Regions from separate parts of the Phyllobacterium sp. genome, predicted to be linked through region 3. Evidence: predicted binding sites of a transcription regulator. Region 3 holds the regulator's gene; each other region holds the start of a gene.

What was found. The regulator HrcA, encoded in region 3, represses chaperone genes, less so after heat shock. The targets are predictions, from matches to a motif close to GTTAGCACTCNCNNNNNGNGAGTGCTAAC.
Region 1: a site for HrcA is predicted at 5,791-5,819, ahead of groES (co-chaperone GroES). Genes of this name have one in related genera too.
Region 2: a site for HrcA is predicted at 5,740-5,768, ahead of AAAB35_RS13690 (co-chaperone GroES). Genes of this name have one in related genera too.

The regions. Positions count from the first base shown of each region.
Region 1 is NZ_JBBNAM010000402.1:49,455-57,233, reverse strand. It holds gene AAAB35_RS26685 (NAD(P)H-dependent oxidoreductase) at 1-53, opposite strand, end outside; gene AAAB35_RS26680 (helix-turn-helix domain-containing protein) at 145-552, shown strand; gene AAAB35_RS26675 (metalloregulator ArsR/SmtB family transcription factor) at 614-973, shown strand; gene AAAB35_RS26670 (arsenate reductase ArsC) at 966-1,490, shown strand; partial or broken gene arsB (ACR3 family arsenite efflux transporter) at 1,493-2,556, shown strand; partial or broken gene arsC (arsenate reductase (glutaredoxin)) at 2,553-2,968, shown strand; partial or broken gene arsH (arsenical resistance protein ArsH) at 3,018-3,667, shown strand; gene groL (chaperonin GroEL) at 3,728-5,371, opposite strand; gene groES (co-chaperone GroES) at 5,435-5,731, opposite strand; gene AAAB35_RS26640 (metalloregulator ArsR/SmtB family transcription factor) at 6,267-6,578, opposite strand; partial or broken gene AAAB35_RS26635 (cation diffusion facilitator family transporter) at 6,575-7,608, opposite strand.
Region 2 is NZ_JBBNAM010000192.1:10,600-18,378, forward strand. It holds gene aroQ (type II 3-dehydroquinate dehydratase) at 1-109, shown strand, start outside; gene AAAB35_RS13655 (shikimate dehydrogenase) at 106-1,011, shown strand; gene AAAB35_RS13660 (MFS transporter) at 1,053-2,369, shown strand; gene AAAB35_RS13665 (TetR/AcrR family transcriptional regulator) at 2,402-3,067, opposite strand; gene AAAB35_RS13670 (helix-turn-helix transcriptional regulator) at 3,238-3,549, opposite strand; gene AAAB35_RS13675 (HipA domain-containing protein) at 3,571-4,893, opposite strand; partial or broken gene AAAB35_RS13680 (zinc-binding dehydrogenase) at 5,055-5,213, opposite strand; partial or broken gene AAAB35_RS13685 (IS481 family transposase) at 5,221-5,719, shown strand; gene AAAB35_RS13690 (co-chaperone GroES) at 5,823-6,116, shown strand; gene groL (chaperonin GroEL) at 6,189-7,779, shown strand, end outside.
Region 3 is NZ_JBBNAM010000326.1:43-7,821, reverse strand. It holds gene AAAB35_RS21810 (heavy metal translocating P-type ATPase) at 1-128, opposite strand, end outside; gene AAAB35_RS21805 (bifunctional helix-turn-helix domain-containing protein/methylated-DNA--[protein]-cysteine S-methyltransferase) at 276-1,175, opposite strand; gene AAAB35_RS21800 (DUF2244 domain-containing protein) at 1,265-1,771, opposite strand; gene nth (endonuclease III) at 1,794-2,552, shown strand; gene AAAB35_RS21790 (sulfate transporter family protein) at 2,545-3,261, opposite strand; gene AAAB35_RS21785 (adenosine kinase) at 3,415-4,407, shown strand; gene AAAB35_RS21780 (trimeric intracellular cation channel family protein) at 4,367-5,047, opposite strand; gene grpE (nucleotide exchange factor GrpE) at 5,159-5,863, opposite strand; gene hrcA (heat-inducible transcriptional repressor HrcA) at 5,930-7,000, opposite strand; partial or broken gene rph (ribonuclease PH) at 7,128-7,779, shown strand, end outside.

The DNA of each region.
Region 1 (7,779 bases), on a different contig from region 3:
AAACGGCCGATGCGGGTACTGCCGACGACAACGGCGATCTTGGTCTTGGACATGGTCGGAAATCCTTCGTCTTGGGGGATGGTAACTAATAGTGCCCGGCGCTATATAAGTGACTGTTTGGAACGCCTACAAGGAGGCACTTTTGTGAAACTAGATCACTTTCAAGTAACCTCCGCGTGCACTGCGGTTAACCACATTTTGGCACGCGTTGGCGACAAATGGACCGTTCTCGTTGTCAATTACCTCGGCAATAAATCGATGCGCTTCAATGAGTTGAAGCGGACGATCAATGGCATTTCGCAGAAGATGCTGACAAGCACGCTGCGCGGGTTGGAGCGCGACGGTTTTGTTACGCGCACCGTATATCCAAGCATCCCGCCGCGCGTCGATTATGAACTCACCGATCTCGGCCGCGACCTGCTCGTGCCAGTCCGTGCCCTTGGTGATTGGGCGATCCGCAATGAACAGCGCGTCGCCGAAGCGCGTGCCCGGTTTGACACCGCCCACGCCGGGAAGGGCGATCATCCGCGGTTCGCGGACGCTGCTGAATAGCACTTTATTCGCTGATGTAAGGAGGCTTGACGTATTTCAATAAATCTGGTTTTCTAGATATATGGATATTAATAATGCACTTGAAGCGCTTGGCGCCATTTCACAATCCACAAGGCTGGATATCTTCCGCTTGCTCATCAAGGCAGGAGACAAAGGGCTAGCTGCGGGTGAAATTGCAGAGGCCATATGCGGACGGCAAAACACCACCTCGACGAATCTTGCCATTCTTGCTCGATCCGGATTGATAAACGCGGCACGGGATGGCCGGAACGTCATCTACCGCGCGGACTACGCTGCGATGCGTGATCTCATCGCCTTCCTGCTTGAGGACTGTTGCGGAGGGCGGCCCGAGATCTGTGCGCCTCTGCTGCAGTCATTGTCGTGTCTCAACACAACATCCGGAGCCTGCTGTAATGCCTGACGCTTATAACGTCCTGTTCTTGTGCACAGGCAATTCAGCCCGTTCGATCCTTGCAGAATCCATCTTAAATGCCGAGGGCAAGGGCCGATTCAAGGCTTACTCTGCCGGAAGTCAGCCCAAGGGAAAGGTAAACCCGATGGCTCTGAAAGTTCTGGAAGCCATGGGCTATCCGAACGAGGGATTGAGCTCGAAAAGCTGGGATGGCTTTGCGGCACCCGGCGCCCCGCGGATGGATTTCATTTTCACGGTCTGTGACGATGCTGCAGGAGAGTCATGCCCTGTTTGGCCAGGTCATCCCACGACCGCCCATTGGGGGATCGAGGATCCCGCGCTCGTCGAAGGCACCGACATCGAAAAGGAGGCGGCGTTCTCCACAGCGGCGCGCTATCTGAAAAACCGGATCATGGCGTTTCTCAATCTGCCGCTTGCATCGATCGATCACATGTCTTTACACGCGCATCTGCACGATATCGCCGCGCTCGATGGATCAACGTCCTCCAAGGCCCAGACCGTCTGATCATGTCCGTTTTCGAACGTTATCTAACCCTTTGGGTTAGCCTCTGTATCATTGCCGGCATCGGACTCGGCCACCTGATACCGGGCTTTTTTCAAGCGGTCGGATCGGCAGAGATCGCCAAGGTCAACATCCCCATTGCCGCGTTGATCTGGTTGATGATCATCCCGATGCTACTCCGGGTCGATTTCGCAGCTTTGAGAGGAGTAGGGCGGTTCTGGCGCGGCATAAGCGTCACGCTTTTCATCAACTGGGCCGTAAAGCCATTTTCCATGGCGCTTCTCGCCTGGCTGTTCATCGGTTGGCTTTTCAGGCCCTACCTGCCGCAGACGCAGATCGAGTCCTATATCGGCGGTCTGATCATTCTTGCCGCGGCACCGTGCACGGCCATGGTTTTCGTCTGGTCGAACCTAACAAGAGGGGAACCTAATTTTACCTTGAGCCAGGTGGCGCTGAACGATGCCATCATGATCGTGGCTTTCGCGCCAGTGGTCGGTCTGCTGCTCGGGCTATCATCCATTGCGGTGCCATGGGACACGCTGGTCATCTCCGTCATCCTCTACATCGTTACACCCGTCATCGTAGCGCAGATCCTTCGGAGCCATATCCTGGGCGTGAGAAGAGGTGCTCTGGACGATGTTCTGAAAGTGATCCAGCCCTATATTCCTTGATTGCACTTCTCGCCACGCTTGTTCTTTTGTTTGGCTTTCAAGGCGATCAGATCATTGCACAGCCGCTGGTCATCGCATTACTCTCTGTTCCGATCCTCATTCAGGTCTACTTCAATTCCGGCCTGGCCTATCTGCTCAATCGCCTCGCGGGCGAGCAGCATTGTGTTGCCGGTCCCTCGGCGCTGATCGGCGCCAGCAACTTATTTGAATTGGCAGTTGCCGCCGCCATCAGCCTCTTCGGTTTCACGTCGGGAGCAGCGCTCGCCACGGTTGTCGGCGTGCTGATCGAAGTGCCGGCCATGCTTTCAGTCGTGTGGATCGTCAATCGCAGCAAGGACTGGTACGAACGCGGCTCGGCCGTGAGCGGTAAACTGAAACCCGAGAGTGTGTCCCGATGACTATCACGATTTATCATAATCCTGCCTGTGCCACGTCGCGCAATGTCCTCGAAATGATCCGCCAGAGCGGCGAAGAACCCGAGGTCGTCAATTATTTGAAAACGCCGCCGGACCGGAAGAAGCTGATGGAACTGGTCGCAGCGATGGGCGGCAATATTCGTAGTCTTCTGCGTGAGAAGGGAACGCCCTTTGCTGAGCTCAACCTGAAGGATCCGAAATGGAGCGATGACCAACTCATCGGTTTTATCGGTGAGCATCCGATCCTCTTGAACCGTCCGATTGTCGTTACTCCTAAGGGGACGAAGCTGTGCCGTCGTCTGAACTGGTACTGGAATTACTGGACAATCCCACGGAACAATTCACCAAGGAGGATGGCAAGGTTATAATGTCGAAGGGAAAGGGCCGTGCGTGACCTCCCTAACGTTGACAGTGGATGCTTCGATGCGGTCGATAGGGCAAAGCTGTCCGTCCCGTTCTCAGATCATTCACCGCGTATCCTTCTCCTCTATGGTTCGCTTCGCGAACGATCCTATAGCCGGTTTCTCGCGCGAGAGGCTGAGCGCCTGTTGAAAGCCTTTGGGGCAGATACGCGAGTGTTCGATCCTTCCGGTCTACCGCTCCCCGATGGAGCGCCGGTCGATCACCCCAAAGTCCAGGAACTTCGTGAACTCTCGCTTTGGTCGGAAGGACAGGTCTGGGTCAGTCCCGAGCGGCACGGCGCGATGTCCGGCGTGATGAAATCACAGATTGACTGGATCCACTTGCCTTGGGGTCGATCCGCCCGACCCAGGGGCGGACGCTTGCAGTCATGCAGGTTTCCGGCGGTTCGCAGTCTTTCAACGCCGTAAACCAGATGCGGGTTCTGGGACGCTGGATGCGGATGATTACCATCCCCAACCAATCGTCAGTCGCCAAAGCCTACCAGGAATTTGACGAGGCCGGGCGGATGAAGCCGTCTTCCTATTACGACCGGGTTGTCGACGTGATGGAGAAATTGGTAAAATTTACACTTTTGACACGCGCCGCATCATCCTACCTAACCAACCGCTATAGCGAGCGCAAGGAGAACGCGGCGAAACTGGAAGAGCGCGTAAAGCTAAACTCCATCTGAACGAAACAAAAAAGGCGGGTCGAAACCCGCCTTTTCCGTATGTCGCTGGGACAGGACTTCTTAGAAATCCATACCGCCCATACCGCCCATGCCGCCGCCTGGCATTGCAGGAGCAGCTGATTCTTTCTTCGGAGCTTCAGCAATCATGGCTTCGGTCGTGACGAGAAGGCCAGCTACCGATGCAGCATCCTGCAGGGCCGTGCGAACGACCTTGACCGGGTCGACGATGCCGAGCGCGATCAGATCGCCATACTCGCCGTTTGCAGCGTTGTAGCCGTAGGTTTCCTTCTTGTTGTCGAGGATCTTGCCGACAACGATCGAAGCTTCATCACCTGCGTTGGTAGCGATCTGGCGAGCCGGAGCCTGCAGTGCGCGACGAACGATGTTGATGCCGGCGTCCTGATCGGCATTGGCACCCTTGAGGGTAAGACCAGCCGATGCACGCAGGAGTGCAACACCGCCGCCAGGAACGATACCTTCTTCAACAGCCGCACGGGTTGCGTTGAGGGCGTCGTCGACGCGGTCCTTCTTTTCCTTCACTTCAACTTCCGTTGCACCGCCAACGCGGATAACGGCAACACCGCCAGCGAGCTTGGCAAGACGTTCCTGCAGCTTCTCACGGTCATAGTCGGAAGTGGTTTCTTCGATCTGCTGCTTGATCTGGCCAACGCGGGCGTTGATTTCGCCCTTCTTGCCATTGCCGTCAACGATCGTGGTGTTTTCCTTGGTGATCGACACCTTCTTGGCGCGGCCGAGCATGTCGAGCGTAACGCTTTCGAGCTTGATGCCGAGATCCTCGGAAATCACCTGACCACCGGTAAGGATGGCGATGTCTTCCAGCATGGCCTTGCGGCGATCGCCGAAGCCAGGAGCCTTGACAGCAGCAATCTTCAGGCCGCCGCGCAGCTTGTTGACGACGAGGGTTGCCAGGGCTTCGCCTTCGACGTCTTCGGAGATGATGACGAGGGGCTTCGAGGTCTGCACGACAGCTTCGAGAACCGGCAGGAGGGCCTGAAGGTTCGAGAGCTTCTTCTCGTGGAGAAGAATGTATGCGTCTTCGAGGTCAGCAACCATCTTTTCAGGGTTGGTGACGAAGTATGGCGACAGGTAGCCGCGGTCGAACTGCATGCCTTCGACGACTTCAAGCTCGGTGTCAGCGGTCTTGGCTTCTTCAACCGTGATAACGCCTTCGTTGCCAACCTTCTGCATCGCCTTGGCGATCATTTCACCGATTTCGGATTCGCCGTTGGCAGAGATGGTGCCAACCTGCGCAACTTCTTCCGAGGTCTTGATCTTCTTGGCGCTCTTGCCGAGCTGCTTGACGACTTCAGCAACGGCAAGGTCGATGCCGCGCTTCAGATCCATCGGGTTCATGCCAGCAGCAACAGCCTTGCCGCCTTCCTGAACGATAGCCTGGGCCAGAACAGTTGCAGTCGTGGTGCCGTCGCCGGCAATGTCGTTCGTCTTCGAAGCGACTTCACGAACCATCTGTGCGCCCATGTTCTCGAACTTGTCTTCAAGTTCGATTTCCTTGGCAACAGTCACACCGTCCTTGGTGATGCGCGGAGCGCCGAAGGACTTGTCGATGACAACGTTACGGCCCTTCGGACCAAGCGTAACCTTGACAGCGTCTGCAAGGATATTGACGCCGCGCAGCATGCGCTCACGCGCGTCGCGGCTGAATTTGACTTCTTTGGCAGCCATTTTATCTCTCCTGGGATTGAACCCGGTTTGATTTAAATTCGTAGATTGCGGGATGCCCGGCGATTAGCCGAGGATGCCCAGAATGTCGGATTCCTTCATGATCAGCAGGTCTTCGCCGCCGATCTTGACTTCCGTGCCGGACCACTTGCCGAACAGGATCAGGTCGCCTGCCTTGACATCGAGCGGTACGAGTTTGCCGGACTCGTCACGAGCACCGGTGCCTACGGCGATGACTTCGCCTTCCTGCGGCTTTTCCTTGGCAGTATCCGGAATGATGATGCCGCCAGCAGTCTTTGCTTCGGATTCGACGCGGCGTACGACGACGCGGTCATGAAGCGGGCGGAACTTGGTTTTGGCCATGGTTAGAACCCTTGATGTTGGTGTCAAAACGATGTCGCGAACGGTAGGCCATTCGCGTTATTAGCACTCGTGTGGGGTGAGTGCTAACTGGGAGCCGAGATAGTGGGGTGGGCTTGAAGAGTCAAGTGAAAGCATCATTGAAAATTGCTGCGAGCAGTTGTTGGAACGACGGAAAACTAAGGTAATCCCTCTTCTCGCATCCAAATGTGAAATGCCAATGACGTATCGTACAAAAATCCTGCCACATATCTTTTGCACATGCAGCGCCAATGAATGAAGCTATCATATATGAATATTACATTTTTTGAAAACGGCGCCGGCGGCTTTGAAGTCGATGTTGGGTGACAGGATGGTCAACTGAAAAGGCAGAAACCCGCAGCGTTGGAGGCGATAAGACGCGCGTGTTCCACGATGGCGGCAGCGCCGATGTTACCGCACCGAAGGCTGGAAGGAGACTGTCGCTGACGCCTTCGAGCTTTACCTGCAAGGCTTGATTATTACGGTGCGAACGGGAGCAGAGCCTGTTCAACCCACGTCAATCGTCGGTGGTCTCTTCACCGACGTGGTGCGCCATATCGACGAGCATGTCGCTGACATGCTTGTCGGCGAGTTCGTAGAAGATCTGTTTGGCCTGCCGGTTGCCGCGTACCAGGCGCGCACCACGCAACAATCTAAGATGATGGCTGACGAGCGATTGCGAGAGATCCAGGCTGGCGGCGATATCGCCTACTGACCTCGGCTCCTCGAGACAGAAAAACAGGATGCGCAAGCGTGTCGGGTCGCCGAGCAGGCGAAAGGTTTCGGCGAGCACCGTCAGTTCAGGCGCGGCAGGCGGATTTCCAGTCAATGTTTGTGCCCCGCATGGCTGTGGGCGTGCGCCGCGTGATCGTGTTGGCCGTGATCATGATCAGCTTCTCCGTGCCCGTGGCCGGAGTGGTCGTGATCATGATCGTCCTCGACTTCGCTGCCAAGGCAACAATCGCCCGGCGCATCCTCCGGCCAGTCGATGGCGATGGTCGAGTGCGCAATGGCGAATTTCTTAACAAGCTCGGCTTCGACCTGTTTGACCAGGAGGCGCGGATCCGTGTCGGGCGTCGGGCGCACATGCAATGTTGCAAGCGGTTTGCCCGAGGTAATCATCCAGACGTGAACGTGGGAAACTGCGGCAAGGCCGGATACCGTTTGCTGCAGGTGCTGTTCGATCGCTTCCGGCGTTGCATTGTCCGGGCGCCTTCAAGGAGAACGTGCAGCGAGTTGCGAAGGAGCGCCCAGGCACTGCGCAGGATCAGAAGGCAGACGAAGACGGACAGGATCGGATCGATCGGGGTCCAGCCCGTATAATAAATTACAATGGCAGCGACAATCGTGCCGACCGAGCCGAGGAGATCCCCCAATACGTGTAGCACGGCGCCTTTGATGTTGACGTGCTCGGTATCGCCGCCCCGCGTCAGTATCCAGAAGACCAGCATGTTGACGAGTAGGCCAATGGTGGCGACGATCAACATGGGTCCAGCCAGAACTTCGCCGGGATTGCGGAAGCGGTTGAAGGCTTCATACGCGATCCAGATAAGGATGGCGAAGAGCGCCACCGCGTTGATGAGGCCAGCAATGACCTCAAAGCGCAGATAGCCGAAGGTCCGCTTTTCATCGGCGGCTCGTCTGCCAAACCGGAAGGCGAAATAGGCCAGCGCCAGAGCGCCCGCATCTGTGAGCATGTGGCCGGCATCCGCAATCAGGGCGAGCGAGCCCGACATAAAGCCGCCCACGACCTCGACGATCATGAACGCAAACGTGATTGTGAACGCTATGAGCGTCTTCATCTCATTGTCGGCAGTAACCTTGGGCGTGTGATCGTGGCCGGCATGGTCGTGTGACATTATCGAACCTTTAGCAAACATATAAATATGTATTCATGTGTTTGATAGACGCGAATGAATGCTGTGTCAACGGCGATTATGCGCTCGCCAGCCAAGGTTTGAAGCCTGCTGTGCGAACATTTCACGCGCAACCGGCGTGACACGTTGGTGGCGATCAGCTAATCGAAGGCA
Region 2 (7,779 bases), on a different contig from region 3:
TAGTTATGTGTCGCAGGTGGCCAGCGGCGTGATCTGCGGCTGCGGCACGCAAGGATACGCGCTTGCCCTCTTTCGGCTTGCTGCTCTTCTCGAAAAGGCGACCCCATGATGCACACGGCCAGGATCCATCCGGAAAACCCGCGGTTTCTTCTGGGGCTTGTCGGCGCGGGAATAAAGGCATCGCGCACGCCGCCAATGCACGAGCGCGAAGGCGATGAGCAGGGTCTGCGGCTGATGTATCAGAAGATCGATCTCGAAGAGTTGCGCATAGGCCCGGAGGCGCTGCCGGAGCTTCTGACCGCAGCCGAACGCATGGACTTTGCCGGATTGAACATTACCCATCCCTGCAAGCAGGCGATTATTCCCTATCTCGATGAACTTTCCGCAGATGCGGCAGCGCTTGGCGCTGTCAACACGGTCATCCTCAAAAGCGGGCGCCGATACGGCCACAACACCGACTGGTGGGGCTTTTCGGAAAGCTTCAAGCGCGGCCTGCCCGGGGCGCGCCTTTCTTCGGTTGTCCAGCTCGGCGCGGGTGGCGCGGGGACCGCGGTGGCGCATGCGCTGATGACGCTCGGCGTTCGCGAACTTGTTCTTGCTGACAAGGATTTTTCGCGTGCAAAAGCTGTTGCCGCATCGCTCAACGACCGTTTCGAGCGCTTTGGCGCCAACAGCGTTCGGGTCTCGCATGACCTTGACGCCGACATGGCGGCGGCTGACGGCCTTGTTCATTGCACGCCCACCGGCATGGACAACTATCCCGGTCTGCCCCTGCCAGCCGAGATGCTTCGACCGGAGCTCTGGGTCGCGGAAATCGTCTATTTCCCGCTTGAAACCGCCCTTGTTCGCGAGGCGCGCCGGATCGGCTGTCGCACGCTTGATGGTGGCGGCATGGCGGTCTTTCAGGCCGTCGAGGCCTTTCGGCTGTTTACCGGGGTAAAGCCCGACGATCAGCGCATGTTGCGCCATTTCATTCAACTTGGTTCAGGCGCGAAGGAGGCCGCGACCTGATCCAGGCCACTGGTTCTAGCCTTGACGAGGAGGAGACGTCCATGCATCAACCTGTAGCAGGTGTCAAAACACCCGGGAAAGCCGCGCTTGCGAGCTGGATCGGCAGTGCGGTCGAATATTATGACTTTTTCATCTATGGAACGGCCGCGGCGCTGATCTTTCCGAAGATCTTCTTTTCATCGGCCAATCCGCATGCCGCCGCCATTGCGTCTTTTGCAACCTTTGGTGTCGCCTATATTGCGCGGCCATTTGGCGCCGTCATTCTTGGCCATGTCGGCGACAAGTTCGGCCGCAAGAAGGTCCTGACCTTCACCTTGCTCTTGATGGGTTTTTCAACCTTCATCATCGGCTGCCTGCCAACCTATGACCATGTTGGCATCCTCGCGCCGATCCTTCTGGTGGTCGCGCGCCTTCTGCAGGGCATTTCCGCGGCGGGCGAACAGGCCGGAGCCAATTCGATGACGCTCGAACATGCGCCGCCGCACCGGCGGGCGTTTTTTAGCAGCTTCACGCTCAGCGGCACGCAGGCCGGACTCATTCTTGCAACGCTCATCTTCATACCCATCGCAAGGCTTCCCGAAGCCGATCTTTTGTCATGGGCCTGGCGCATTCCATTCTTTCTGAGCCTTGGTGTCGTCATCGTCGGCTTCTGGGTGCGTCGCTCCCTGCCCGAGACGCCGGCATTCATCGAAGAAGCAAAAAGGCACGAGACGTCCAAGCTTCCGGTATTGACGCTCATCCAGAACCATTGGGCCGACGTCGTCCGGATCATCTTTGCGGCGCTGATATCGGTCGTCAGCACGATATTCAGCGTGTTCACCCTTTCCTATGCGGTCAACACCATGCACATCGACCGGTCGACGATGCTGACGGTCCTCGTGCTTGCTAACATCGTGGCGCTTGGTGCTATTCCCCTTTGGGCGTCACTCGCTGACCGCATCGGGAGAAAGCCGGTCTTCATATTCGGTGCACTCGGCTGCGCGGTCCTGATCTGGCCCTATATCTGGGCGATCAGCCAGGGCAATATCCCGCTGATCTTTGCTCTCGGCATTCTTCTTTCCGGTGTCATTTACAGCGCGTCAAACGGTGTCTGGCCGGCGCTCTATGGCGAGATGTTCGACACCCGCGTGCGGCTCTCCGGCATGGCGATCGGCACACAGATCGGCTTTGCCCTTGGCGGTTTCGCCCCGACGATCAGCGCAGCGCTTCTCGGTGAAGGACCGGATGGCTGGATCCCGGTAGCCGCTTTCACCTCGGTGACGGCGATCATCGCTGCGATCTCCGCGGCAACGGCGCTCGAAACCTATCGGACGCCCATGCACGATCTCGGCCGCAAGCCCATAGAAATCGCGGCCTGACGGACGTTAAGTGGCGGGTAACAGCCCGCCACTTACTTTTTCATGAGCAGACCGACGACCGCGTCAGCGATCATCTGCTTGTGCTTCTGCCGCCGGCCAGGTTCAGACAGATCCACCCGATGGATCGCACCGAAGGTGTGGCGGTTCGCGACCCGAAAAAAGCAGAAAGCGCTGATCATCATGTGCACGTCGATCGGCTCGAGGTCTGATCGAAACAGGCCAGCGGCGCGGCCGCGTTCGAGGATCGCGCCAAGGATCTCTATGATCCGCAGATTGATCTTGCGGATCGACGGCGCTTCGGCAAGGTGCTTGGCCTGGTTGATATTCTCGATCGAGACAAGCCGGACGAAATCCCGGTGGCTGTCGTCGTTTTCAAACGTCTGGTCGATAACCCGCCTCAGGGCCTCGATCGGGTCGAGCAGATCAAGATCGAGGGCGGCTTCAATCGCCCGGATGTCGGCATAGGCCTTTTCGAGGACGGCAAGGTATAGTCCGTCCTTGCCGCCAAAATAATAATATATCATGCGCTTTGACGTGCGCGTCCGTTCGGCGATCGCATCGACCCTGGCGCCACTGAGGCCATGGGCGGCGAATTCTTCGGTTGCCACGAGAAGGATATCCGCCTTGGTACGCTCCGGGTCATTGGTCCGGCGCCGCTCATTGGCGGCGGCTTTGCGGGGGGACGGAGAGCTCGACATGCCTTTATTTTCCATTCGCGTTAATTGGTGTGGTTGACATAATGGACGAACCCGTACGTTCAACGCAAGTTCGCTGGCTTGAGGTTCTTGCCTGCGTTCGCCGGTCGCTCGATCCGGTTTTTCACGTTACGCAACCCGTCGATCGCAGCTTCCCGTTTCCTTTTTTTGCCTTAGCTGTCGAGCGGCGATTTTGGCTCCTCGTCGCGGGGCGTCTTTGGGACAAAGCCGACGGTGAAGCCGAACAATTTCGCAATTTTCTCCAGCGTTTCGAGGGTTGGGTTTGCCGTGCCCGCTTCGAGTTCTGCGACCTGCCGGCGCATGAGGCCGAGCGTATTGGCAAACTGCGCCTGCGTCATGCCGAAACTCTTGCGGATTTCGACCACCGCCCCGGGCAAGCGCAAGGCGCCGTGGCGCGCGCGTTCAGCGAGCAGCTGGCGCAGCACGTGCACTTCTTCCTTTGTCGGCTTTTTCCATCGCGCCATGTGATCATGACCTCGGCAAGTTCATAAGGATACGACAAGGACACTGTCGGCGATCTCGCTGCATCGGTTCATAGCCCCCTCGATAATTTCTGATGGCGCTCCCATCTTTCTTGCAAGCTCAGGCGCTCGGCTCAGACGTTCGGCAAACAGCTTAAGCTCGCCTGTCAGGCGCGCCTGGTCCTGTGGGTCGGATAAAAGCTCCGTTATGATCACTTTCCAGTCCGGCCGGTGGTCGCGACCGCTGTCGCGCATGCAAGCCCATCGCGTCGACCGGACGATTGCTTCCTTCGCCAGCCGCATGGGAGCGAAATCAAACAGTGGCGAAAGCCGGATTGTCCCGTCAGGGTACTTGCTCAGCGCCGCGTTTCGCCCGTGATTGTCGGGATTACCAAGCGCGAGATTGGCAATGTCGCGCTTGAGATACTCTGCGATGTCGGCAAAGGCGTCGGACGAGAATTGCTTCAGAATGTCGATATAGGCCTCATGCGCCCCGATATGGCCGAAATCGGCAACGCCGATGGCCGACACCAGGCTTTCCTGGCCGACATGAACGATCTGGCCGCCTTCGTTGCGTTGCCGGTCGAACCGCGGGATGATTAGGACACCTTCGGCATAGGTCGACGTTTCCCATACATTCAGGCCGATTGCGTTGGCAATATGCGAATAAAGCGCTTCGCCTTCGAGTATGAGGCGGTCCGTGGGCTCAGCGCTGCGGACCAGTTTGACAATCACGTGGCGCACCGCCTCGTCGTCGGCCAACAGTGCGGCATTATAGTAGAGACCATCGCCAGCTGTGGTCATTGCGACCTTCGGCCATTCCCCTTGAAGCCCGCTCGACCCGGAAGCCTGCATGCCGAACCCGTCGACAACCTCCATGAAGAGATCAGAGCGCTCAAGGATGTCCTTCTCCGTCACACCCTGGCGCTTTACACCGGCCAGCCGTTCGACCTCGGCGTCTGTGGCCTCCTTGATTCGGACATTGCCTATTGCGCCTGTAGCTCCCCTGAAGAGGAGTGGGATATCAGCCGCACGCGAGGCCGCGTCGAGCCCAAGATCCGCGGCCAATGTGCGGCGCGCATGCCCTTGCGGCATGAGGTCGAGGAGAAAGGGGGGCCATCGGCGGCGGTAGCGATTTTCCAGATCAACTGGATAGCCGACGGAAAGGGCACGATGATCGCAAACGCTTCGACCCTTGCCAAAATCGATCGACGCAGCCGCAACAAAGTAATCGAGGTCATAGTCAACGACCGATGCACCCGCATAGCCGGCCGCTTCATCGTCCAGTTGCAGCGTTGCGGCTTGATGCCATGCCCCGTCACCGTGAATTTGCAAAGAGAGCTGCATTGATTGTCCCCTACGATGGGACATATAATTCGTATTCGCTTAGATATCAATCCATCATAATGGGACATTATGCTGGGAAAATGCAACGGTCGACCAAGTCCCCCGTCAGCGCGGTCTGACAGCGAGTGGCGATACCGCTGCCTCTATTGGCACTCCAGACATTACGTCAGTGCGGCGACGACCCTCCCCTTCGCGCGACCTGTCTGAACATACTCCAGTGCCTGGTTGGTCATCTCGAACGGGAAGACCCGATCCACTACAGATCGTATGGCACCTGCCTCGATCAGGGAGGTGATCTTTCCGAGCTACCCGCCGTTGGCCGTCTGCGTGCACCTTACCGTTTACGATGCCGAGAAGGCGGCCAACGCGGTTGCCTTTCTGGCCGAAGCGCGAGAGACCTTCCCCTTCCGTATCACGCATGTGCTGACGGATCGCGGATCCTGTTTCACCACCGGTGACTTCGAACGCGCCTGCGCGAAATCAAAGTCACCTGCCGCACGACAAAACCCTATACACCCCAAACCAGTGACATGGTCGAACGCTTCAACGGCCGCGTCGCCAGCGAAGTTCTCGGTATCCATATCGCCGGCCATACAGAACTCGAAACCCTGCTCATCGGCTTCAACCTTGCCTATAATCGATGACGACAGCGCGTTCTTTCCGGCTTGTCACCCATCGACACGTCCACCGGTGCCTCGAACACAACGGCCGCCTTGCAAACGCGCGCTACAAGCCCGTCGACAGCAATGACCTGTTTCCAAAGGTCGACGAAATCCTGGATTATGCCAATAAGGTCTCACAACCAGACACGGCCGAGATTCGATAGCTCGCATGGCTCACCAAGTTTTTGGCACTCCTATCATTGGAGTGCCAAAGCGTGTACTAATGCTGAGTGGGCCACATTCTGCTGGCCACAGAAAGAGTTCCTGATGAAATTCCGGCCACTTCACGACCGCGTCGTCATTCGACGCGCCGAAGGCGATATGAAATCAAAGGGCGGGATCATCATTCCCGATAACGCCAAGGAAAAGCCGCAGGAAGGTACAGTTGTTGCTGTCGGCCCGGGTTCGCGCGATGAAAGCGGCAAATTGATCTCGCTCGATGTCAAAGTCGGCGACATTGTCCTCTTTGGCAAATGGTCCGGTGCTGAAGTCAAGATTGACGGCGCGGATCTGTTGATCATGAAGGAGACCGACGTCATGGGCCTCCTCGAGGCGAAATAGATTAGTGGGACTGCGGCCCATGTGGGCCAAGACCGCCGCCACGCATTTTCAAGAATGAACTGGACCAACAACATGTCTGCCAAAGAAATTAAGTTTTCGATCGACGCTCGCGACAGAATCCTGCGCGGCGTTGAGATTCTGAACAATGCGGTCAAGGTGACCCTCGGTCCCAAGGGCCGCAATGTCATCATTGACCGTTCCTTTGGTGCGCCACGCATTACCAAGGATGGCGTGGCGGTCGCCAAGGAAATCGAGCTTTCCGACAAGTTCGAGAATATGGGCGCGCAAATGGTGCGCGAGGTGGCCTCAAAGACCAATGACGTTGCCGGTGATGGCACCACAACAGCAACAGTGCTTGCAGCATGCATTTTGCGCGAGGGAGCAAAACTCGTTGCCGCGGGGTTGAACCCAATGGATTTAAAGCGCGGAATCGACCTGGCTGTGGCTGCCGTTGTCAATGACATTCGGGCCAGGGCAAAGAAGGTCAAGACCTCGGAAGAGATCACTCAGGTTGGTACAATTGCCGCGAACGGCGATGCATCGGTAGGCAAGATGATCGCCGAGGCGATGAAATCGGTCGGCAATGAAGGCGTGGTCACCGTCGAGGAAGCCAAAAGTACGGAAACGGAACTCGAAGTCGTCGAGGGGATGCAGTTCGACCGCGGCTACCTCTCGCCCTATTTTGTCACTAATGCCGACAAGATGCGGGTAGAACTTGAGGATGCATATATTCTTCTTCACGAGAAGAAGCTTGGTAACCTTCAGGCGCTACTGCCCATCCTCGAAGCCGTGGTACAGAGCGGAAAGCCACTCTTGATCATCTCCGAGGACGTCGAAGGCGAAGCTTTGGCAACTCTTGTTGTCAACAAGTTGCGCGGCGGCCTTAAGGTCGCAGCCGTCAAGGCTCCAGGCTTCGGCGACCGCCGCAAGGCCATGCTCGAAGACATTGCAATCCTCACCGGCGGCCAGGTGATCTCGGACGACCTCGGAATCAAGCTTGAGAGCGTCACGCTCGAAATGCTCGGACGGGCAAAACGCATACTCATTGAGAAGGAGACCACCACAGTCGTTGATGGCTCCGGCGACAAAGCCGGCATTGCGGCGCGCGTCCAGCAAATCCGGGCGCAGATCGAGGAGACCACCTCGGATTATGACAAGGAGAAGCTGCAGGAACGCTTGGCGAAACTATCGGGCGGCGTTGCGGTCATTCGTGTTGGTGGCGCAACCGAAATCGAGGTAAAGGAAAAAAAGGACCGCATCGATGATGCTTTGAATGCAACGCGCGCTGCGGTGGAAGAGGGAATCGTCGCCGGCGGCGGCGTGGCACTTTTGCGCGCCAAGGCAGCGTTATCCTCACTCGCTGGGTCGAATGCCGACATGACGGCGGGTATTTCGATCGTCATGAAAGCACTCGAGGCGCCGGTGAGGCAGATCGCCGAGAATTCCGGGGCCGAGGGCTCGATCGTGGTTGGTAGACTTCTGGAAAGCAAGAAGCTCAATCACGGATTCAATGCGCAGACCGAACTCTACGTCGACATGATCGAGGCGGGTATCGTCGATCCGGCCAAGGTCGTTCGAACGGCCCTGCAGGATGCGGGGTCGATTGCCGGGCTCCTGATCACTGCGGAAGTCATGATCGCCGACATTTCACCTGTTGCGCCCG
Region 3 (7,779 bases):
GGCTTGCCTGCGTCCGGGTCCACGGTCATGCCGCAAACAGGATCGCGAACGACTTCAGCCGTTGCGGATTGGTGCCCGCCGCAGCAATTGTGGCCGTGGTGCTGGTGATTCGCGCGCTCGTGCTTCATGATCCTTGCTTTCGTTATCGTAGAAGTAATGAACGAAAGCTAATCTTTCCAGTGACTGGAAGGTCAAGGGGTCAAGTCGCAATAACTTTGAACGAATAAGCCCGGCACGTGGCCGGGCTCATTCGCGCTCTTGGGAGAAGAGGGTTCTCAGCCTGCTTGGCTAGCCGGCGTATCTTGCGCGAGTTGCCCAGCTTCCCAGCCAAGGATGGCGCGCTTGCGGGTCAGGCCCCAATGATAGCCGGTCAAGGCGCCGGATTTTCCAACGGCGCGGTGGCAGGGGACCACGAAGGAAACCGGATTGGCGCCAACCGCCGCGCCGACGGCGCGGGACGCATTGGGCGAGCCGATCTCTGCGGCGATGTCGGAATAGGCGACGCACTTGCCCATAGGGATCTTGAGCAGTGCTTCCCATACCCGCAACTGAAAGTCGGTGCCGATCGTCACCACCTTCAATGGACGGTCCGCGCGCCATTCCGCCGGATTGAAAATTCGCGCAGCATAGGGGGCGGTCGCAGCCAAATCCTCGACGTAAGTGGCGTTGGGCCAGCGCGAGGACATGTCGGCGAGCGCCTCGCGTTCCTTGCCGGCATCGGCGAAGGCGAGCCCGGCAAGACCGCGGTCTGTCACCATGACAAGTGCGAGTCCGAACGGCGAAATGAGAAAGCCGTAACGAATCGTCAATCCAGCACCGCGGCTTTTGTAATCGCCCGGCGACATTCCCTCATGGGTAACGAAAAGATCATGCAGCCGGCCCGGCCCCGAAAGCCCGGTTTCGTAGGCGGTTTCGAGCAGCGGCATGCCTTCATCCAGCAACCGGCGTGCATGATCGATGGTAACCGCTTGCAGGAAACCCTTCGGCGAAAGCCCGGCCCAGCGGGTGAATAGCTTCTGCAAGGCTGTAGGCGAAAGGCCCGTGTCGCGCGCCAGGGTCTCGAGCGACGGTTGGTCGCGATAGTCCTTGCTGATGCGTTCGATAATGTGGCTGACGATGGCATAGTCGTCGCCGGTCGGAGTGATATCCTTCTGGAGTATGGCATGTGGTTTCATGAGCTTTAACCTCTTGTGTTGAGGATATATGACCATGCACCTGGCATCGCCGCCACCCGATTCTTGACGGCCGGTTGGCTTTGGAAGCCCTAACGTCCCTTCGCGGTCGCTAGCGCCGTTTGAAAGGCTGAAGCGAAGCTCTCGCGGTCGTCGGGATTGAGAAAGGAACCGATTGTCACTGCCTTGCCATGTCCCTCGACCCTCATGGACGTGATGCCGATTTCCGCATGGCGGGCAATGCTGAACCGTGTCCAGAACGGGTTGAACTCATGCAACTTGGTCTTTCCTGAAGGTGCGACCTGGCGAATGTGCAGGGCGATGCGTGAGACGCTGACCTCCTCGTGGGCCTTTCCGGCGGTGTAGTTCATCCGAAATGCCAGATAGACGATTAAGACGTCGAGGCCAAAAAATCCGAAAACCGGCCACGCTCCAATCGACAGGAAGAAAAGGCCAGTAAGGAAGCTGCTCACACCAAGCGTTCCCATCAGAATAAGGAATCCGGCACGCCCGAGCGACCGATGTGGCACAAGAAGCGCACGGAAGATTTCTTCTTCGTTGATCGCCGCCGGGTCCATCGGGTTTGTTGTTTGGCTCATGGCGCTCAAGTATAGAGGGCTGATGGAAAATCCCAAGCCGAAAATCAATCAGATCGATGTGAGCGCCAAGCCGGCCAAGGCGCAGCGCCGCGTTCCGGGGACACGCTACACGGCGGCGGAAATCCACGAGATATTCCGCCGGTTTTCAGTCCAGCGCCCCGAACCCAAGGGGGAACTCGAACATGTCAATCCGTTCACCCTGCTCGTAGCGGTCGCACTTTCAGCGCAAGCCACCGATGCGGGGGTTAACAAGGCTACTCGGGCTCTGTTCAAGGTTGCCGATACGCCCGAGAAGATGGTGGCTCTCGGTGTCGACAGACTGGGCGAGTATATCCGCACGATCGGGCTCTGGCGCAACAAGGCGAAGAACGTCATTGCGCTGTCGCAGTCGCTGATCGACCAGTATTGCAGCGTCGTTCCGAACGAGCGCGACGAACTCGTCAAGCTTCCGGGTGTAGGCCGCAAGACGGCGAATGTCGTCCTCAACATGGCGTTCGGTCATTCAACGATGGCGGTGGATACGCATATCTTTCGCATCGGCAACCGCCTCGGCCTCGCACCGGGGAAAACCCCGGATGAAGTGGAGGCGAAGCTGATGAGGGTAATCCCATCAGAATACCTCTACCATGCGCATCACTGGCTGATCCTGCACGGCCGCTACGTCTGCAAGGCGCGCAAGCCCGAATGCCCGGCTTGCGTGATCGCCGACATCTGCAAGGCCGCGGAAAAAACGTCCGAGATTCCGGCGCCGTTGGTGCCGCTCCCCCCGCAGACTATCTGACGTGGGCCGGTCGCTTCGAAAGGGCCACCGCTTTGTGCAGATGCACCATCATCGCCGCAGCAAAGAGCGGCGTCAGGAGGTTGAGAAGCGGGACAGCCATGAATGCGGCGATGACCAACCCTGCTAGAAACACCGTCCCGGCGTTTTGCACCCGCAGGGCTTTCGCTTCGGCCTCCGGGCGGAACCGCATGGCGGCGAATTCGAAGAACTCGCGGCCGAGCAAATAGCCGTTGACGACGAAAAAGGCGATCAGGTTGACGCCCGGAATAAGCAGCATCAGCAATGCCGCGATATTGCCGAGGATGACGACGCCGAAGAACTTGGCCGACAGGATCGTCGACCGCATTGCGGGAAGCGGCTTGCCGGGCGAATCGAGCGGGTAATCTTCTTTTTCCACGACCTCCGCAACATCATCCAGAAACAGCCCGGCAACAATGGCGGTAACAGGGGCAATGAGCAGCGCCAAGCCCAGCGCAAGCCCAATGCTGGCGAATATACCGGCAATGAAGCCGATCCAGCCTGTCCACGATGGCAAATCCGGCATCATGCCTTCGAAGAAGGGCAAAGCCAGCCACTCGAAGATCTCGCGTAGGCCGAACCATGCACCGGCCAGCAAGAGCAGCGTCAATCCCAGCGATTTCCACAGGACGGCGCGAAATTCCGGACGGAAGATGTGACTGGCGGCGGCCCGGGCGCTTTCGACGATCATCTGGCTTTTGCTCCATGGTGTTGGCACCCGACATAGGCGCGGCTGACCGTTCGGACAAGGTGCTCACCGAACTGGGGGGTGGTCAATTGTCTTCCAACGGGTTAGAGCAGGCAAAACAACGCCAACAGGTATGCGATCTATCCCGGAGTCTACATGTCCAGTTATGACGTGCTTTGCATAGGCAACGCCATTGTCGATATCATTGCCCGCACAGATGATGATTTCATCATCAAGAACGGCATCATCAAAAATGCAATGAACCTGATCGATGCCGATCGCGCCGAGTTTCTCTACGGGCGCATGGGGCCGGCGATCGAGGCATCTGGCGGCAGCGCCGGCAATACGGCCGCAGGCGTTGCAAGCCTTGGCGGACGGTCCGCTTATTTCGGCAAGGTGGCGGACGATCAACTCGGCCACGTCTTCACCCATGATATTCGCTCGCAAGGCGTGGCCTTTGACACGCGCGTGCTTGCTTCGCCGCCTCCGACGGCCCGTTCGATGATCTTCGTAACGCCCGACGGCGAGCGTTCGATGAATACTTACCTCGGCGCCTGCGTCGAGCTTGGACCCGAAGATGTGGAAAGTTCCAAGGTCTCCGAAGCCAAGGTAACCTATTTCGAGGGCTATCTATGGGATCCGCCGCGCGCCAAGGAGGCGATCCGCCTTTCGGCCAAGATTGCCCATGAGTACAAGCGGGAAGTGTCGATGACCCTATCCGACCCTTTTTGCGTCGACCGGTACCGCGAGGAATTTCTCGATCTGATGCGCTCGGGCACGGTCGATATCGTTTTTGCCAACGAGGCCGAACTGAAATCGCTCTACCAGACGGACAACTTCGAGAAAGGCCTTGAGCTTATCCGTAAAGATTGCAAGCTCGCGGCTGTCACACGTTCTGAAAAGGGCTCCGTCGTCGTGTCTGGCGAAGAAACCGTTGCGGTTCCTGCCATCGAAATCGCCGAACTTGTGGATACGACCGGCGCAGGCGACCTCTACGCCGCGGGTTTCCTGTTCGGTTACACGACGGGCCGTTCGCTCACGGATTGCGCCCGCCTTGGTTCGTTGACGGCAGGGCTGGTCATCCAGCAGATCGGGCCGCGTCCGCAGGTCAATCTGAAGTCCGCGGCGGAGCAGGCGGGGCTGCTCTGATCAATCCTTCGCGCTCTAGCTCGTCCGCGCTGCGGCCGGGCCTGTGGTAGGTCGGCAGATACCAGCCGAAATAAAGCGCTCCGCCGCGAACAGTGAAGGCGGCGAGTGCCGCGACGAGGCCGGCAATTTCCGTGCCGACAGCAAGCTTGTGCAGACCTATGTATACAAGCGAGCCGGCGAGCGCCGCCGTGACGTAGATTTCGCGGCGCATCACGACGGAAGGCTCTCCTGAAATAATATCGCGAAGAATACCGCCGAACGTCGCCGTCATGATCCCAGTGACAACCGCGATGGTTGAATCGAAGCCAAGCGCCAGGCTTTTCGCTGCACCCATCACGCTATAGGCGGCAAGCCCCACCGCATCGAGCCACAGCAAGAGGCGGTAACGGGACTCCAGTAGATTGGCCGTGAAGTAGACGAGGATCGCCGCCGCAGCGCAAACGAGCAGAGTCGTCGGGTCTTTCACCCAGAAGACCGGCACGCCGAGAATGAAGTCGCGTAATGTGCCGCCGCCTATGCCCGTAACTGCCGCGAGGAAAATGAAGGCCATGATGTCGAGCTGACGCCGCGACGCCGCCAATGCGCCAGTCGCGGCGAAAAGGAATATTCCGGCATAGTTGAACAGCTGAATCGTGGTCATCGGCAGTTCCCCCTCACCGTTATTTCCACCACGATAGAGCATGATCGCAAAATGAAAAGAGCCGCATTCTGGTTGAAGAATGCGGCTCTTCAAAAGCGTTGAGCGGCCGGGTCAGGCGTCCTTTTCAGCCTGCGGATTGATTGGGCCGGGTTCGGGCTGGCTCTCGCCTGCTGCTTGCTTCGGACCGCCCTTCGATACGCCGACCAGCGCCGGACGCAATACGCGGTCGCCAATGACGAAGCCGGCCTGGGCCACCTGGAGCACCGTGTTGTGCGGCACTTCCGCATTCGGAATCTCGTACATTGCCTGGTGGAAGTTTGGATCGAACTTCTGGCCCTGCGGCTCGATTTTCTTGACGCCGTGACGCTCCATCGCGGTCAGCATCGATCGTTCGGTCATTTCGACGCCTTCAACGAGGCCCTTCAAGCCAGCGGCATCGCTTGCCAGCGCATCGGCGGGAATCGCTTCGATCGCACGCTTCAGATTGTCGGAGACAGCGAGCATGTCGCGGGCGAAATTTGCAACCGAATAGCTGCGCGCATCATGGACGTCGCGCGCGGTGCGCTTGCGCAGATTTTCCATATCGGCAGCGAGGCGCAGCAACTGGTCCTTCAGATCGCCGTTTTCGGCGCGTAGCGCGTCGAGTTCGGCGTTTCCTGCCTGCTCCTGCTCTTCCTGGGCGAGGGCGTATTCCTCGGCCTTGCGCGATTTAAGAAAATCATCGGCAGCACGCTTCAGCGCATCGCGATCGCGCGGATTCTTCAGGTCGCGCTGGTCGAGATCGGGGGTGTCGTGAAGTTTCTTGTCTTCAGCCATCTATCCTGTCCGTTCATTTTTCGAAGTTGCGCTGGATATCGACGTTTGGGTCTTGAAAATCAAGTCTTATCGCAAAAGACGGGATACGAGCTGGGCAGTATAGTCGACCATCGGCACGATGCGGGCGTAGTTGAGTCGGGTAGGGCCAATGACGCCGAGTGCGCCGATGATCCGCTGCTCCGAATCCCGATAGGGCGCGATCACAAGCGATGACCCCGAAAGCGAGAAGAGCTTGTTCTCCGAGCCGATGAAAATGCGGACACCCGGGCCGGCCTCGGCAAGATCAAGAAGCTGCAGCGTTCCTTCCTTGGTTTCGAGATCATCGAAAAGATGGCGCAGGCGGTCGAGGTCGGCTTCAGCGTTGATAGAGTCGAGGAGGTTGCCTCGCCCGCGTACGATGAGGCGAGGCGGTTGCCCGCTTCCGGCGCCGCCCCAGACCGCGAGCCCTTGTTCGACCAGGTGCTGCGACAACGCATCGAGCGCCTGTTGGGTCTCGTCCTTGAGTTTCGCGATATCCTGGCGCGCCTCGCTGATCGTACGGCCCTGGATATGGGCGTTGAGGAAGTTCGAAGCTTCGATGAGCTGGGAGGGTGTCACGCCCACCGGCAGATCGATAACGCGGTTTTCGATGTCGCCGCTCTGCGTCACCAGAACCGCGAGCGCCTTTGTCGGCTCGAGGCGAACAAATTCAATGTGTTTCAGCGCGCCTTCCGCTTTTGTCGCCAAAACGAGACCGGCGCCACGTGACATGCCGGACAGGATCTGGCTCGCCTGGGTCAGCACCGTTTCGCTCGACTGGTCCTCGCTCGCTGCACGAACCTGCGCCTCTATCGAATTGCGCTCGGCCGCGGAAAGGTCACCCACTTCCATGAAAGCGTCGACGAAGAAGCGCAGGCCCAGCTGCGTCGGCAGCCGCCCGGCAGAAATATGCGGTGCATAGACGAGACCGAGATGTTCGAGGTCACTCATCACGTTGCGGATTGTCGCTGGCGACAGCGAGACCGGCAGAATGCGCGAAAGGTTGCGCGAGCCAACCGGCTCGCCGTCACCGAGATAGCTCTCGACGATGCGCCGGAAAATGTCGCGCGACCGCTGGTCAAGCGACTGATATGTCTCCGGAACCACAGCCCTTTTCATTGTGCCTCGTACTTCTGCTTGTCACCACCTTGATATAAGCATTGTCCCGGCAATCATCAAAGCCTTTGCTTCAACCTGCCATCACGGCTAAAAGGCCGGACCACGGATTTTCAAAGAGGTCTTTCAAATGCGTCCTTCCAAACGAGCACCCGACGAAATGCGCGCCATATCCTTCGAGCGCGGCGTTTCCAAACATGCCGAGGGCTCGTGCCTGGTCAAGTTCGGTGACACTCACGTGCTTTGCACCGCCAGCCTCGAGGAGAAGGTTCCTGGATGGATGCGCAATACCGGCAAAGGCTGGGTGACGGCGGAATACGGCATGCTGCCGCGCTCGACCGGCGATCGGATGCGCCGCGAGGCATCCTCGGGCAAGCAGGGCGGCCGCACGCTCGAAATCCAGCGACTGATTGCCCGTTCGCTCCGCGCTGTTGTTGACCTCCAGGCGCTCGGCGAGGTGCAGATCACTGTGGACTGCGACGTCATCCAGGCCGATGGCGGCACCCGGACGGCGGCAATCACCGGCGGTTGGATCGCGTTGCACGAATGCTTGCGGTGGATGGAAGCACGCCAGATGATCAAGGTAGAAAAAGTCCTGAAAGACCATGTGGCCGCGATTTCGTGCGGCATTTCCGATGGCACCCCGGTCATTGATCTCGACTATCAGGAGGATTCGACGGCACAGACCGACGCGAACTTTGTCATGACCGGCAAGGGTGGTATCGTCGAGGTGCAGGGAACAGCGGAAGGCGAACCTTTCTCCGAAGAAGAGCTTCTCGCCT